One region of the Desulfonatronum parangueonense genome, then DNA from elsewhere that is predicted to be linked to it. Evidence: riboswitches for the same ligand, from Rfam matches in the RefSeq annotation. Region 1 holds a riboswitch; the other holds the start of a gene.
What was found. Region 1 has a riboswitch for cobalamin ahead of ACYQ15_RS21275 (anaerobic ribonucleoside-triphosphate reductase activating protein). Riboswitches for the same ligand answer to the same signal wherever they lie in the genome.
Positions count from the first base shown of each region.

Region 2: another riboswitch for cobalamin. It lies ahead of ACYQ15_RS02765 (sirohydrochlorin cobaltochelatase); the one in region 1 lies ahead of ACYQ15_RS21275 (anaerobic ribonucleoside-triphosphate reductase activating protein).

Region 1 is NZ_BAAHXH010000003.1:4,741,686-4,749,194, forward strand. It holds gene ACYQ15_RS21265 (ATP-binding protein) at 1-27, shown strand, start outside; gene ACYQ15_RS21270 (ribonucleoside triphosphate reductase) at 243-2,312, opposite strand; gene ACYQ15_RS21275 (anaerobic ribonucleoside-triphosphate reductase activating protein) at 2,306-2,956, opposite strand; cobalamin riboswitch at 3,014-3,202, opposite strand; gene ACYQ15_RS21280 (hypothetical protein) at 3,306-3,830, opposite strand; gene ACYQ15_RS21285 (cupin domain-containing protein) at 3,903-4,268, opposite strand; gene ACYQ15_RS21290 (divergent polysaccharide deacetylase family protein) at 4,314-5,477, opposite strand; gene ACYQ15_RS21295 (hypothetical protein) at 5,584-5,910, shown strand; gene ACYQ15_RS21300 (S41 family peptidase) at 6,007-7,278, opposite strand.
Region 2 is NZ_BAAHXH010000003.1:506,306-513,814, reverse strand. It holds gene ACYQ15_RS02775 (TraR/DksA family transcriptional regulator) at 8-343, opposite strand; gene ACYQ15_RS02770 (peptide chain release factor 3) at 349-1,944, opposite strand; cobalamin riboswitch at 2,388-2,605, shown strand; gene ACYQ15_RS02765 (sirohydrochlorin cobaltochelatase) at 2,726-3,748, shown strand; gene cbiM (cobalt transporter CbiM) at 3,735-4,361, shown strand; gene ACYQ15_RS02755 (Ig-like domain-containing protein) at 4,355-4,942, shown strand; gene cbiQ (cobalt ECF transporter T component CbiQ) at 5,117-5,881, shown strand; gene ACYQ15_RS02745 (energy-coupling factor ABC transporter ATP-binding protein) at 5,878-6,516, shown strand; gene ACYQ15_RS02740 (DUF6364 family protein) at 6,658-6,927, shown strand; gene ACYQ15_RS02735 (hypothetical protein) at 7,046-7,177, opposite strand; gene ACYQ15_RS02730 (hypothetical protein) at 7,290-7,509, shown strand, end outside.

The DNA.
Region 1 (7,509 bases):
TGTCCAGTGGACGGCGGGGGCGAGTGATCGTGGATTATTGGCCATATCCAATGACTTTGGTCAGTGAACGGCCAGGTATCTGATTTTCCTGATTACAGATAACTGATAGCCGGAACAGGGATTCCAGTTCTTCCGGCCTTCCATGACTTCCTGGAGATCCACGACCTTCCTGCTTGCGGCGGCTTGTAAGTAATTAAAAGATCAAAGCCCTGTTCAAACGAACAGGGCCTTTTTTTAATCCTTCAGCAGGCATCCGCGGACAATCCTGCGAACACCTTGCGCTCCGCATACTCGGCCTGTTTGCCGCGGTTCCACATCTGGACCGGGCGGTAGTAGCCCACGACACGGGTGTAGACTTCCGCCGGTTGGCTGCATTGTGGGCAGGCGGGGTGTTCGCCGGAGAGGTAGCCATGGTCCTTGCACACGGAAAAGGTCGGGGTGATGGAGATGTAGGGGAGTTTCGTCAGCGACATGGCCTTGATCAGGAATGCCTTCAGGGAGTCCGGATCAGCCACGGATTCTCCCAGGAAGGTATGGAAGACCGTGCCGCCGGTATAGAGGGTCTGGAGCTGGTTCTGGTGCTCCAGGGCGGTGAAGACGTCCAGCCCGAGATCAACGGGCAGGGCCGTGGAATTGGTGTAATAGGGAACGCCGTTGCCCGAGGCCTTGATGCCGGCGTACAGGGCCTTGTCCAGCTTGGCCAGACGATAACTGACACCTTCCGCCGGAGTGGCTTCCAGGTTGTAGAGATTGCCGGTCTCTTCCTGGAAACGCCGGGTCAGTTCCTGGAGGTGGAACAGGATCTTGCGCATCAGGCGGATGCCGTTCGGGGATTCAATGCCCTTGCCCAGCAGGTTGAGGCAGGCTTCATGGCCGCCGATCAGCCCGATGGTGGAGAAATGGCCCCGAAAGCCGTTCTTGAGGTAGCGCCTGGTGAAGGGGAACATGCCCCGTTCCAGGTTGTCGTTGATCAGCTTGCGCTTGAACTCCAGGCTTTCCCTGGCCAGTTCGGCGTATTCGGTGATCAGATCCAAAAAGTCTTCCTCGTCGTGGGCCAGGAAGGCCAGTTTGGGCAGGTTCAGGGTCACCACGCCGATGGAGCCGGTCAGGTCGCCGGCCCCGAAAAGCCCGCCGACCTTCTTGCGCAGTTCGCGCAAGTCCATTTGCAGCCGGCAGCACATGGAACGCACGTCCTCGGGCTTGAAGTCCGAATTGATGAAGTTCTGGAAGTAGGGGACGCCGTATTTGGCGGTCAATTGCAGCAGCAGTCGCCCGACTTGCGTCTCCCAGGGAAAGTCCTTGGTCACGTTGTACGTGGGGATGGGGAAGGAGAAAATGCGGCCGTGGTAGTCGCCCTGGAGCATGACTTCCAAAAAGGCCCGGTTGATCATTTCCATTTCCTCGGGAAAATCACCGTATGTCAGGTTCTCGTCAAGTTTTCCGCCGATGATCACGGCTTCCGAGGCCAGGTGGCTGGGTGCGACGAGGTCGAAGCTCAGGTTGGTGAACGGGCTCTGTCCTCCCCAGCGGGACGTGGTGTTCAGGTTGAACACGAATTTCTGCACGGCCTGCCGGACCTGGGAATAGTCCAGGTTATCGTGGCGAATGAAGGGCGCCAGGTAGGTGTCCACGTTGTTGAAGGCCTGGGCCCCGGCCCACTCGTTCTGCAGGGTGCCCAGGAAGTTGACCATCTGGCCCATTGCGGAATCAAAATGTCTTGGCGGGCCGGCGGATGAGCGGCCTTCGAGGTTGAATCCTTCCAGAAGCAGGTCGCGCAGACTCCAGCCGGCGCAATACCCGGCCAGGCCGAAGGACAGGTCGTGGATGTGGAAGTAGCCGTGTTCATGGGCCTGACGGACTTCCATGGGATACTTTTCCAGGGCGTATCGGGCCTGGACCGTGCCGGAGAGGTGCAGCATCAGCCCCTGAAAGGAGTGGGACATGTTCGCGTTTTCAGCAACACGCCAGTCTGACTTGTTCACGTAGGCGTCGATGGTTTCCGTGATGTCCAGGAACGCGGCCTTCTGTTCCCGGATCTGGCGGCGTTTCTCCCGATACAGAATATAGCGCTTGGCCACGTCGAACAGCCGCGACTGCATCAGGGCCGCCTCAACCTGGTCCTGGACCTGTTCCTGGTCCGGAACCACAAGACCTGCCTCCAAAAGCCGCTTTTCCACATTGCGGGCCAATCGGTCGGCCAGAAGCGCGTCCTGGATTCCACAGGCTTTCAGCGCCTTGAATATGGCCGCGGCAATTCTGTCCACGGCCCATGTTTCCGTCCGGCCATCACGTTTGCAAATATGGGTCAGCATGTCATCTCCTCTCGAAAACTGTTGCGGGGGGTACTGAAATGTTGCGTTTGCAACACAAATCCTGGAGGTGGAAGGCGTTGCATCGCGTCCAGGTCGTCCTGTGTCAGCTGCGGCACCAGGGTGGTCCGGAACTGAAACGCTCCGGGACGCTTTTGAGCCAAATCAAAAATTTGCGACAGATTGACTTTTGCCTGTGCCGGGGTTGCCCGATTCCCGGTCAGCAGCGGATATTTCGTCCATGGCCCCTTGATGTCCACGGCCACCAGATCGACTGCTTCGGCGGTTAGAGCCCGTTCAATTACAGCAGGATGCATGCCATTGGTATCCAGCTTGATCGGCAAGCCGAGATGCGTTCGAATTTCGGCCAGCCATTCCGGCAGATCCGCGGACAAGGCGGCTTCGCCGCCGGTCACGACCAGTCCGTCAAGCCAGGAAGATCGTTTCTGGAGGAAATCGATGACCTGGGAGCGGGGCAGGCAAGGGGTGTTCCGGATTTCCCAGGCTAGCTGGAAATTATGGCAGGTGGGGCAGCGCAGGTCGCAGCCTCCCAGAAAAAGCACGGCGCTGACGCGACCGGGCCAATCGCACAAACTCATGGGCTCCAGACCGCACAGCCTGGACCAGGGGGAACCGTGTTCCTGCATAGAATCAGCGAGCTGGTCAGCTCAGGTGAATGATCGCTCCCGGCATCCGCGTGCGGGGCGAAAAATGCTCTTCAGGCAGGTCTTCTGACTCATCCCCCCGTTACGGCACGCCTTCCCGGAACACGGTTCCAGTGGCAATCGCAACGCCGGACGGGTTGCATGGGATTTACAGCGGCGGGACCGTCCCGGAATCACACCGGGTTCCCTCTTGGCGCCTCACGGGCGACCTGAAGAAAATGAATACGGAAGCATGTTGCCGGTTTTGCTCTCGCCGTCGTGCAGCAAGAAGCGTTACGGCAGGCTGAACTTGTTAGAAGTAAAGATTCGGGATGTCCATGGCGGAAAAAGTTCAGATCTTGGTCAGGGCGCCTTCATGAGCGAAAAAAACTCGTGTTCGCTCACCGGAACGCTGTTTTGCGGGCAGTTCCTCCAGGGTGTAGTGTTCGTGCGGGGTCAGCGTCATGTTGTAGCCGAAGGTCACCTGCAAGGAAGAAGACCGGGCGAGCTGGTCCGGCCGCAACGCGAAGGCGAACTGGATTCCTTTCCCGGAATCCAAGGGCAGACCGGTAAAAATGGTCAGGTCCTGAGCCAGGACTCGTCCCTGGTCGTCGCTGAGATACACGGCCAGCCAAAGATCCTCGATCCAGTGCAGATCGGAAGGAAGATTCTCCAGAACCGGTTCAGCCTTGCCCACGAGAGTGTATTGTCCTTGGGCGAGTTGCGCGGTGTAGGTGAATTTCCAGAACCGCATCTCCAGCTGCTGCGGGGAGTTTAATATCCACGGCTGTCGCTGAAGATGACCGACACTGGAATAGGAGCATCCCGCCAGCAGGAAGATGCCCATGATGACTGCGAAGCAATATGATCGGCGCATGATTAAACTTTCTCCTCGTCGCGGCCTTAACGAGCCTGATAGGCTTGGCGGGCTTGGTGATGGCCGGTACGGTCAAATTTCATGATTCCCCTCGTGTGACGCGGCACGCGCCTGTTCCGAAAAACGTCCATGCACGGCCAGCCAGATGCAAGGCGGATTGCTGCTGGTGCTCTCCACTCTGTGGCGCAGTCGCGCGGGAAGGAACAGCCAGTCGCCGGCCTGAAGCCGGCGGGTGATCCCGTTTTCAAAGCGGACTTGGGCCTCTCCCTGCAGCAAGGCCACCCATTCGTCCAGTTCCTGATCGTACCAGAACCCATGCGGAGAGGCTTGGCCTCTGGAAACGATTCGCTCGATCCGCAGTTCCCGGCCTTCAGCAAGCAGCTCGAAGACCTCTTCATCGGACTGGGGTTCCGGAATGCTGAAAAGATTTGAAGACATGCGTGGCCAATGGCGGTTGTTGGTCGATTATCGAACTGGATATCATCATCGAACGGCCAGGGCCTGCTGTGAAACCAGCGAACGCAACGAAACAACGTTCACCCGGGCATCCCGTTCCTTTTCCCATATTTTCAGGGCTTCCAGCGTTTCCGGGTAGGGGTGCCCGATGGCAATGGCCTTGCCCGTGGAATGCGCCAGTTGCTCGGCCTTGCGGAGCTGAAAGAGGATCGCCTGAACGTTCGGAATATTGTCCAGAAATATGTGGCGCCGGAGATTCGCCAGGCCGATTTTTCGGGCCTGCTTTTCAACGACGGAGTTGCCCGTGGTCAGGCTGTCCAGAAAGAACAGATTGCGGTGTTGCAGTTCCCGGAGCACGGTGGCCATGCCCAGATCATCGGCGGTGAACCGCGAACCCATGTGGTTGTTCACGCCGATGGCCTGGGGAACCTGCGCAAGGTTGGTTCTCATGATTGAAATGATCTGTTCCTCGGACATGCCCACGAAGAGGGCGCCGGGACCGGGGTCCGCCCGGTGTGGATAATCCAGGGGCTCCATGGGCTGGTGCAGCAGGATGTCCCTGCCCGCGGCAGCGCCGATGCGGGCCACCTCCCTGGTTTCGGAACTGTACGGCAGGATGGCGAAGGTGACCGGGAAGGACAGGGCGGCCAGTTCCCTGGCCTGCTGCACGCTCTCGCCCAGGTCGTCAATGATCACCACCAGGCGCGGGCCAGTTCCTGGCTGGGCGGGCCTTGGCGGCGGCGGAGGCTTGCGGCTGTTCTCCTCCAGAAACAGGGTGTGGGTGGGCAGATTCATCAAGGTGATGCGCCACTCCTGTTTCCGGGCATCCGTGCGCACCAGCTCCAGTTTGGCATTATCCACCCAGGAATCCAGATTCCGGTCGAGAGCCCGCACAAAGACCTGAGCTTCCTGGTTGAGGCTGATGGAAAGGGATTGGGTATGGTACTTCTGGTCGTTTCGGGTTTTCATCTGGATATCCAGATGGCGAACCTCACGGGGATCCAGATTCAGGGCCATGATGGTCTGGACCAGTGCCAGATCGACTTCCTTGATCTGCTGCTCCAGGACTTCGCTGTCGAAAACTTCATAAACCCGGCCCTGGTGTCGCGAAGAAGCAGCGGCCGACGGTTCGGGAGCGATCTTGGCCCGTACCTGGCTGGAACCGGCGGGCGGTGGAGCCAGCTTGGCCACTTCGGGGCCAGGAGCCCGAGGAGCCTGAGAGGCTGATGAAGGAGCTGGAGCGGGGGCCGCGACTGGTGTTGCCCCGGAGGGTCGGCTGACGGGCGTATCTGGAGCGGTGGCCGTCCGGGTTGCCGCCGGCGACGAGGACACGGGGGCCGCCGGTTTCGGCGCAGAAACCATGGTGGGAGCAAGGCTTTCCAAAGGCGACAGGTTTAATGCCCAGACCATGGTTATGGCCGTCAAACCGGTAGCAAAAGCAAGCAGGGCCAACCATATTCTGGAAAAGCCCTTTGTTGAGCGCTTTCTTCCGGACTTGCTCACCTTCTTGGAAGCGGTTTTTTTTCCCTTGGCCGTTCCCCTGCCCGTACCCTTTGCGCCCGCGGCAGTTGAGCGTGAAGGCGATTTTGCATTCTTCTTCGTTGTCTTGCCGGTCATTGCCTAACCACGTATCCGTATGATCTACCGTTTCGTGATCTTCAGTTTCAACCGCGTGAGGGCGTTTGGGAATAGGGCATACTCAGGGGACCCCTGGAACGGATTACCGCAATGCTTTCAACCTCGGCATGGCCTTGACCATTTCCAGGGCCATCCGCAACTGATTGTCCCGTTCCAACATTTCCTGGACCTGGGTTTTCGGAGCATCAAGCTCGTCTTGCTGCTCCCTACCGTTCTCCAGGTGCCGGATCAGGTCGCCTTCGCGCATGATGGACATGCGGGCTTCCTGTTCGTTGTTCTGGGCGATGAAGGGGACGAAAATGTCCGGATCAATGCCCTTGGCCTGGATGGAGCGCCCGCTGGGCGTGTAGTAGACCGCGGTGGTCAGTTTGATCCCGGAACCGTCGGCCAGGGGAATGATGGTCTGGACGGAGCCCTTGCCGAAGGTCTGCTCGCCGAGGATCAATGCCCGACCGTGGTCCTGGAGGGCTCCGGCCACGATCTCCGAAGCGGATGCGGAACCGGCGTTGATCAGAACGACCATGGGCGAATCCGAATCCAGCACGTTCCGGGAAGCTTCAAAATTCATCTCGGACTGCGAAACCTTGCCCTTGGTGTAGACGATCTGTCCTTCGCTCAGAAAGGCGTCCGCCACGGCCACGGCCTGATTCAACAAACCGCCGGGATTGTTGCGCAGATCCAGGATCAGACCGCGATGGGGCGTCTGGCCGGCCTTGACCATGGCGGCGCGCAGGTCGTCCATGGTGGTTTCCTTGAAGCTCGTCAGGCGGATCAGCAGGACATCCTGCTCGAGTTCAAAAAGCTTGACCGTATGCACGGGGATGACGTCCCGGGCAATGGTCACGGTTCTTGAAACCGACTCGCCCTTGGAAAGGATGGTCAGCTCGACGGTGGTTCCGCGAGGACCGCGAATCTGCTTCACCGCGTCCATGATGGTGATGTCCACGGTGGATTGGCCGTTGATTTCCAGGATGTGATCGCCGGCCTTGAGGCCTTCACGGAAAGCGGGGGTGTCCTCAATGGGCGAAACAACGGTCAGCTTGCCGTCGACGATGGAAATTTCTATGCCGATTCCGCTGAATTCGCCGGATGTATCGATCTGCATTTCCCGAAAGGCGTCCTGGGTCATGAAGCTGGAATGGGGATCCAGTTCCTGCAGCATGCCGCGAATGGCGCCTTGGATCATTTCATTGCGGTCCACGTCCTGGACGTAATAACGCTCCACCAGATCCAACACCTGGCTGAAGCGTTTGAGAGGAGAGTATCGGTCCTCGTCCGTGGCCATGCTCTGGCCAAAGGTGACGGCCAGAAAAAAAAGAAGCATCAGGGTGCCAACCCAGTGGACAACCCGCATAATTACCTCCGAGTACATGTAAGTAGGGTATGTTGATTATTGATGAACATTCTGACTTTCAAAAGATCCAATCGGTGACTGGAATTGACGGGATGCCTGGAGACGGCGTCCGTGCATGTCCGGCTGAGCCTGGAAGTTTCGAAACCCGCAGAAGGCGAAGACCCGCGGCAAAAAGCACCGGTATGGATGAGTTGTTGCTGAACATTCATGGTTTCAGCGCCATGATAAGAC
Region 2 (7,509 bases), 4.2 Mb from region 1:
CAGGAAGCTATTCGGCGCAATGCACGCACAGTACTGCCTCGGGCATGGCCAGAAGGCGAGCCGGGGCAATGGATTCTCCGCATTCGGCGCAGCAGCCGAAATCCTCGTCTTGGATTCTGGCCAAGGCCCGTTCCAGGCGCGCCAGACGGCTTTTGGCTTTTCCCAGAGCATTGATGGCAATGCTTTGGTTGGCCAGGGAATCCATGCGTGACAGCCTGCCCACGGCCTGCTGGTCCAGATCCACGGTTTGGGCCCGCTCCTCCAGGTCCTTCAACTGGCCTTGAATGGCGGAGGTTTCTTCCCGCAGGCGGGCTTCAAGCACCCTTCTGTTCTCCTGATCCATACGGCCTACTTGTGCTCCTTGATCGTCTGAAGGACGATGTCGTCGTACGTCTCCAGCAACCGTTCCAGGCGCCAGGGGTTGGAAACCAGGTAGACCATGTCGCCGTCAATGTCCGTGGCAATGTCCCGGCCGTTCTCGGCGATGAACTTCTTGGCGTCCCGACCGCCCACGATCCAGCGGGTGCCGGAAATGTCCACGGGTTCGTACCCGGCGTCCACGTTGTATTCGTCCTTGAGCCGGGCCATGGTGATCTCGAACTGCAGCGGACCCACCGCGCCCAGGAGGTAGTCGTTGGTGCGCAGCGGACGGAAAACCTGAACCGCCCCCTCTTCGCAGAGCTGCAAAAGTCCCTTTTCCAACTGCTTGGCCCGCATGGGATCCCGCAGGCGGACCCGGCGGAAATGCTCCGGCGCGAAGCTCGGGATGCCGGTGAACTTCAGCGGTTCCTTGATGGAGAAGGTGTCCCCGATCTTGATGGTGCCGTGGTTGTGGATGCCGATGATGTCCCCGGGCCAGGCTTCCTCCACCCCGCTGCGGTCATGGGCCATGAAAATGGTGGCGTTGGCGATCTGCATGTCCTTGCCGATCCGGTGGTGCCGCACCCGCATGCCCTTCTGGAACTGCCCGGAAACGATGCGCAGGAAGGCGATCCTGTCCCGGTGGGCCGGATCCATGTTCGCCTGGATCTTGAAGACCACTCCGGAAAAGTCCGGCTCCAGCGGCGAAACCAGCCGGTTTCCCTTGGAGGTTTCAGCCTGACGGGCCTGGGGCGGCGGGGCCAGTTCCACAAACGTGTCCAGCAATTCCTGAACCCCGAAGTTGTTGATGGCGCTGCCGAAAAACACCGGTGTCTGTTTCGCGGCCAGATAGCGCTGCAGGTCGAAGGGATGCCCGGCTCCGGCCAGCAGTTCCGCATCCTGGCGCAGATCCGCTGCGTCTCGGCCCAGCAGTTCGTCCAGTTGCGGATCGTCCAGGCCCTTGACATGCGCCACGTCCGTGGGCCGGGTGGATTTCTGTCCGTCGGGCACGAAAAAACGCAGTTCATCTCCGCGCAGGTCATAGACTCCCTTGAATCCCTTGCCCATGCCCACGGGCCAGGTCAGCGGCGCGCACTCGATCCCCAGATTGGTCTCGATGTCGTCCAGCAGTTCAATGGGCTCCAGCCCGTCCCGGTCCAGCTTGTTGATGAAGGTCATGATCGGCGTGTTGCGCATCCGGCAGACCTCCATCAGCTTCCGGGTCTGCACTTCGACGCCCTTGGCGCTGTCGATGACCATGAGCACGGAATCCACGGCCGTGAGCACGCGGTAGGTGTCCTCGGAGAAGTCCTGGTGGCCGGGGGTATCCAGGAGATTGATCTCATGCCCCTTGTAGTCGAACTTCATCACCGAGGAGGTCACGGAAATGCCCCGCTCCCGCTCCACGGCCATCCAGTCGGACGTGGCGCTGCGGGAACTCTTCTTGGCTTTCACCGCCCCGGCAAGATGAATGGCTCCTCCAAACAGGAGCAGCTTTTCCGTAAGCGTGGTCTTCCCGGCGTCCGGGTGGCTGATGATCGCGAACGTCCGCCGACGTTCGACTTCTTTTTGTAATTTGTTCATGTTCGTTGAGGGAAAATTGTGAATCGTAAACTGTCAAAAAAGAAAACCTCGCCGCCCTTCGGCACAATCCGATGGCGGCAAGGCAGAAGATGGCAAGAAGAATGAATCAGGGATGCACTGGAGATCCTTGGCTGGCAAAACATGCAAATTAGCGTTATTTTCCTCCAAGGGTCAAGTTCCCCACTTGCAACAGTCAATTCTCGCTTCAATCGAAATGGCAATCGAAAACGCAATCGAACCATTCAGACGCTTTTCCCGGTACCAACGAACAGGGCAATTACGTACCGCACTGGGGTGCGCCGGTCCCAGGGATTCTGAATCACCGTTCACACGAATGCCAACGCGATTGCGATTGCGATTACGATTTCGATTTCGACTGGGACTGAGGCTGAGAGAGGAATGGAGGTATCTGGGATTTGACTCCAAAACAATCCAGAGATACGAAGCATCCAAGACATGCTGGTGTCTCCGCTTTGGAGATGAAAAGGGAATCCGGTGCAAAGCCGGAGCGGACCCGCCGCTGTAATTCCAGGCCGCCAAACAACGAATCGTCGTTTCATTTTCGTCCACCCCGTCTTCCGGTGCAGACCGGGCGAACGGGAAACGACGAAAGGCCCATGCCCTGGAAAGCCAGAAGACCTGCCTGCATGAAGCCCCGAGGCAACGGGTGTTTGCCGTTGAGGGGATGTCCCGCCACGCTCCTGCTTATGGTCCCGCGCCGAGACTCCTGCTCATCTTTTCGATTCCTCTCGATCCACTTTACTCCACCGGAGAGTTTTTGATGCATTTCGATCCCCACGCCCCCGCCCATGGCGGCCACGGTCACGGTTGCGAACTCGGCTGCAACCACGAATGCCATGGCCACGGGCATCCGCATGACCACCATGACGACCACGGCCATAATCACAGTCACGACCATGATCATGGCCACCACCACGGTCCCGAGGCCCCGTGCGGCCCCAAACGTCCGGGCATTCTGCTGGCCACCTTCGGCACCACCATCATTCCGGCGCGCAAGGCCTACGACAGCTTCGAGGCCCGGGTTCGGGCCCGTTATCCGGACATCCCAATTGCCTGGGCATTCACGGCCCACAAGGTCCGCCGCAAACTGGCGGCCCGCGGCCTGCCCCACGATTGTGTGGCCGTGGCCCTGAGCCGACTGCACGACAGCGGGGTGACCCATCTGGCGGTGCAGTCGCTGCATACAATTCCCGGGGTGGAGTATTTCTGGACCCATAGCCTGGCCAAGGCCTACGAACATCCCCGTAAAGGATTTCACCAGGTCCGGGTCGGAACGCCGATGCTCAACGAGGACGCCGACCTGCTCCGGGCCGCGGCCGCGCTGCCGGAGTTCATCCCCGCCCGGCGCAAGCCGGATGAGGCCGTGATTCTTGTCGGCCACGGCACCTATCATCATGGCCAGCGGCGCTACCTGGACTTTCTGGCGCAAATCCAGGAGCAGCACCCTCTGCTGTTCATGGGCCTGCTGATGGGAGAACCCGGCATTGACGCCATCATCGCCCAGCTCCGGCAGACTCGCGTGTCCACGGTCTGGCTGCTGCCCTTCATGACCGTTTCCGGCTACCATGTCCGCAAGGACATGTTCGGCGACCATTCCAGCTCCTGGAGCAACCAGCTTCGCTCCGCCGGTTTCGATGTCCGCGAACATCTTCCCGGAACCATCGAATGTCCGAATTTCCAGTCCATCTGGCTGGACCACCTGGATATCGCAGTGTCCGAACTGGATCTGGGCGATCATGCCGGCTGCCCCGTTACTCAGGGCAAAAAACATGCACATTGCTGAAGGAATACTTTCCGCTCCGGTCCTCGCCCTGGGCGCGGCCACGACCGTTACCGGCCTCTGGATCGGTCTGCGCCGGCTGGACGAACAGCGCCTGATCATGGCCGCGGCCCTGGCCGCGGTCTTCTTCATCGGCTCCCTGATCCACGTTCCCCTGGGGCCGGGCAGCGTGCACCTGCTGCTCAACGGGCTGGCCGGGCTGCTCCTGGGCTGGGCCGCGTTTCCGGTGATTTTCACCGGCCTTCTGCTCCAGGCCCTGCTCTTCCAGTTCGGCGGCCTGTTGGTCCTGGGCGTGAACACTTGCACCGTGGCTCTGCCAGCCATCCTGTGCGGTCTGGCCTTGCGCGGATGCCTGGCCCGGGGCGGCTCATTTGCTCTGGCCGCGAGCTTCACTGCCGGAACCGGCGCCGTCCTCGGCACCGCCCTGCTGACGGGTGCAGCCCTGACGTTGACGGATCAAGGGTTCCTCACCGCGGCGAAACTTGTCGTGCTCGCCCATCTTCCGCTTGCGGCCATCGAGGGAACCATGACCATGTTCGTCGTCGCGCTTCTCGGCCGAACCAGGCCGGACCTGCTGACCACGCCCGCGCATTCCGCCGGAGATCTGCCATGCTGACCCGCTTTCTGATCCTGATTTTCCTGCTGCTGGGAACCGCAAACCCATGCCTTGGCCACAAGCTGCTGCTCATCGCCTGGGTCCAGGGCGACCGGCTCATGGCCGAAGCGGCCTTCGGCACGGGGCAGTATGCCTCGAAAATGCAGATCATCGTCGACGATGCGGTGAGCGGAGAAACACTCCTCACCGGCGCCACGGATGAACAGGGCTTCTTTGAGATCACTCTCCCACCGGAAGTTCTGAACCGGAGAGCACCACTCCTGGTCACCGCCTCCGACGGCGCCGGTCACGTGGCCCGGCAGACAATCCCCGCCGAGGATCTGCTGCCTGCCGTCAGCGCTGACAGAACGGAAATTTCCGCGCTGACGGAGGATGCGGAGCAAACCCAGCCGCGGATATCCGACCTGGACGAGACTCTGCTCCGGGAATTGGTACAGGACGCAGTGCGCCAGGAAGTAGCCCCCCTGCGCCGGGACATCCTGGCCCTGCAACAGGCCGGGCCCGGCATACCGGAAATCATCGGCGGCATCGGCTGGATCATCGGCCTGGCCAGCCTGGGAGCATGGCTCCTGCGCCGCTAATAACCCTCGCCGCAACCGCTCAAAACGCGCGGCAAGCAAGGGCACAAGCTCAAAAAGCGCCGCACTGGGAGCGCCGCACCCCAGTGCGGCAACGGAGTAACGCCTCCAGAAAAACTTCACGGCAGAAACTCGCACCAAGTAGCCAAGCCACAAACCCCAAAAAACGCGCAAAACTTGCGACAAGCAAATTTGATCAGCGAAACCTTCAGTCAAGGCCAAAGCCTGCTCCACCGCATGGACGCCCGGATCAAGATCCTGGCCACGGGCATCTGTCTCATGGCGGTTTCCGCCATTCATGGACATGCCGCGGCCCTGGCCGCGCTGCTTTTCGCCGTGGTGCTGATCCTTTTGGCAAAACTGAAAATCCGCTCCGTGCTCCTCCGTCTGGCGCCGGTCAACGTCTTTTTCCTTGTCCTGGGGCTGGTTCTCGGTTTCACATACCCCGGCCAACCACTGGAATCCTTGCCTCGACTCAGCCACGATGGCCTGTCCCTGGCGCTGCGCATCTTCCTGAAAGGCAATGCCCTGCTCTTGATTTTCATGGCCCTGGCCTGCACCTCCAGCGTGCCGGCCCTGGCCCAGGCCCTGCAGAGTCTGCGCCTGCCCCGCAAGATGACCTTGCTCCTGGCATTTACCTTCCGGCAGATTTTCCTGGTTTTCGAAGAATTCCAGCGTCTGCACCGTGCCGTTCTTGCCCGTGGCTTTCATCCCCGATGCAGCCTGCACACCTACCGGACTTACGCCGTGCTCCTCGGCCAGACCCTGCTGCGCAGCCTGGCCCGGGCCGAGCGCATCCACGGAGCCATGCTCCTGCGCGGATTCAGCGGTCAGTTCCGCCTCCTGTCCGCGCCTCCCTGGAATCGGGCCGACGCCTACCCTGCCCTGGGTCTGTGCATCCCGCCGCTGCTCATCAGCCTGCACGACCGGTGGCCCTGGTGAGCGATGCCCCTCTGCTGGCGCTGCAGGATGCCGAGGTCCAGTATCCCCGAAGCACCCACCCCGTACTGAAAGATTTCGATTTTTCCCTGCTGCCCGGAGAGCGCATCGGTCTCATGGGACCCAACGGCAGCGGCAAGACCACCCTGCTCCTCAGCCTGGTCGGTCTTGTCCCACTGAATAAAGGCAGCCTGTTGTTTCAGGGACGGCCGGTGCGCACGCCGAAGGACCTCGCCCGCCTGCGCCGGCTGGTCGGTCTGGTATTCCAGAACCCCGACGACCAGCTTTTCTCGCCTACGGTCCTGGAGGACGTGGCCTTCGGCCCGCTGAACCTGGGGCTCTCGCAATCCGAGGCTCAGGATGCCTCCCTGGCCATGCTGGACCGCCTGCACCTCGCCCACCTCGCCCATCACCAGCCCCACACCCTCTCCGGTGGCCAGAAACGCCTGGTCTGCCTGGCCACGGTCCTGGTCATGCGCCCCCTGGCCCTGCTCCTGGATGAACCCACCAATGACCTGGACCCGGACTCCCGCCAACTGTTATTCCAAGCTCTGCAAGCCACCCCCTGCGCCATGGTCATCGCCAGCCACGACCAGCAACTCCTGAGTGCCTTGACTGATCGCGTTGTTGCAATCTGAATGGGCTGAATCGGTCTTTTCGCGCTTGATACCTTGCAGTAGCAAGTCCAGAGAACAACCGGTCATGGAAATCGCGGTAATTGACACATCCAACAACGCGACGTACTTCCTGAAACCAGATATACGTCAGGAGGGAAAAGCATGAATACGAAACTGACCCTGCGCCTGGAAGAGGAGTTGATTGTTTCGGCCAAGAAACACGCTGCCCGCACGGGAAAATCCGTATCGAGGGTTGTTGCCGATCTCTTTGAAATAATCCGCAACGAAAGGATTGAAAATGATCAACCCCTTCCTCCGGTGGTGAAGAGCCTCAAGGGTGCTTTGAAGGGAAAACCGGCAGAGGAAAACGAATACCGAAGATATCTGGAAAAAAAGGTAACTATTCAGCACATACTCTGTGGTCACTCATAGAACTGGATTCCGGCTTTCGCCGGAATGACGTATCATGCCACATCCTTTGCAAGTTAAGTCATATCGCCGAAGGCCGGTATCCAGTCAGATCTTTCACGGATGAGCTGAGTAGTTACCTTTAATCTCCAGTTCCGAAACGATTTCCCGGACGTCCTCGGACATGTCCGAAAATGATGTCCACCCGCAGATCCGGAGGCAGATCCGGCAAAGCCTGGGCCACCTTGGCCCGCACCTCGTCGCAGATGCGCACGATGTTCTCGCCGCTGAGAGCGGCATAAGCTGTCCATGCTTATTGATCAAACCCATGGCCCGTGCTACACGGATTCAGCGTAACGCGATACCAGAACAACTGGAGGGCGGAAATGGGCAATCTGACGATCACGGTGGACGAGCATACATTGAAAAGGGCCAGGATACGGGCTTTGGAGCAGGATACTTCGGTCAACGCGGTACTGCGGGAATACCTGGAGTGTTACGCGGGAACCAGGCTTCATCGCCATGACGCGGTACTAAAAATTTTGAACATAGCCGATACGGTTGAGTCCGGTCGCGGCGGCCGAACCTGGAGCCGGGAAGAACTGC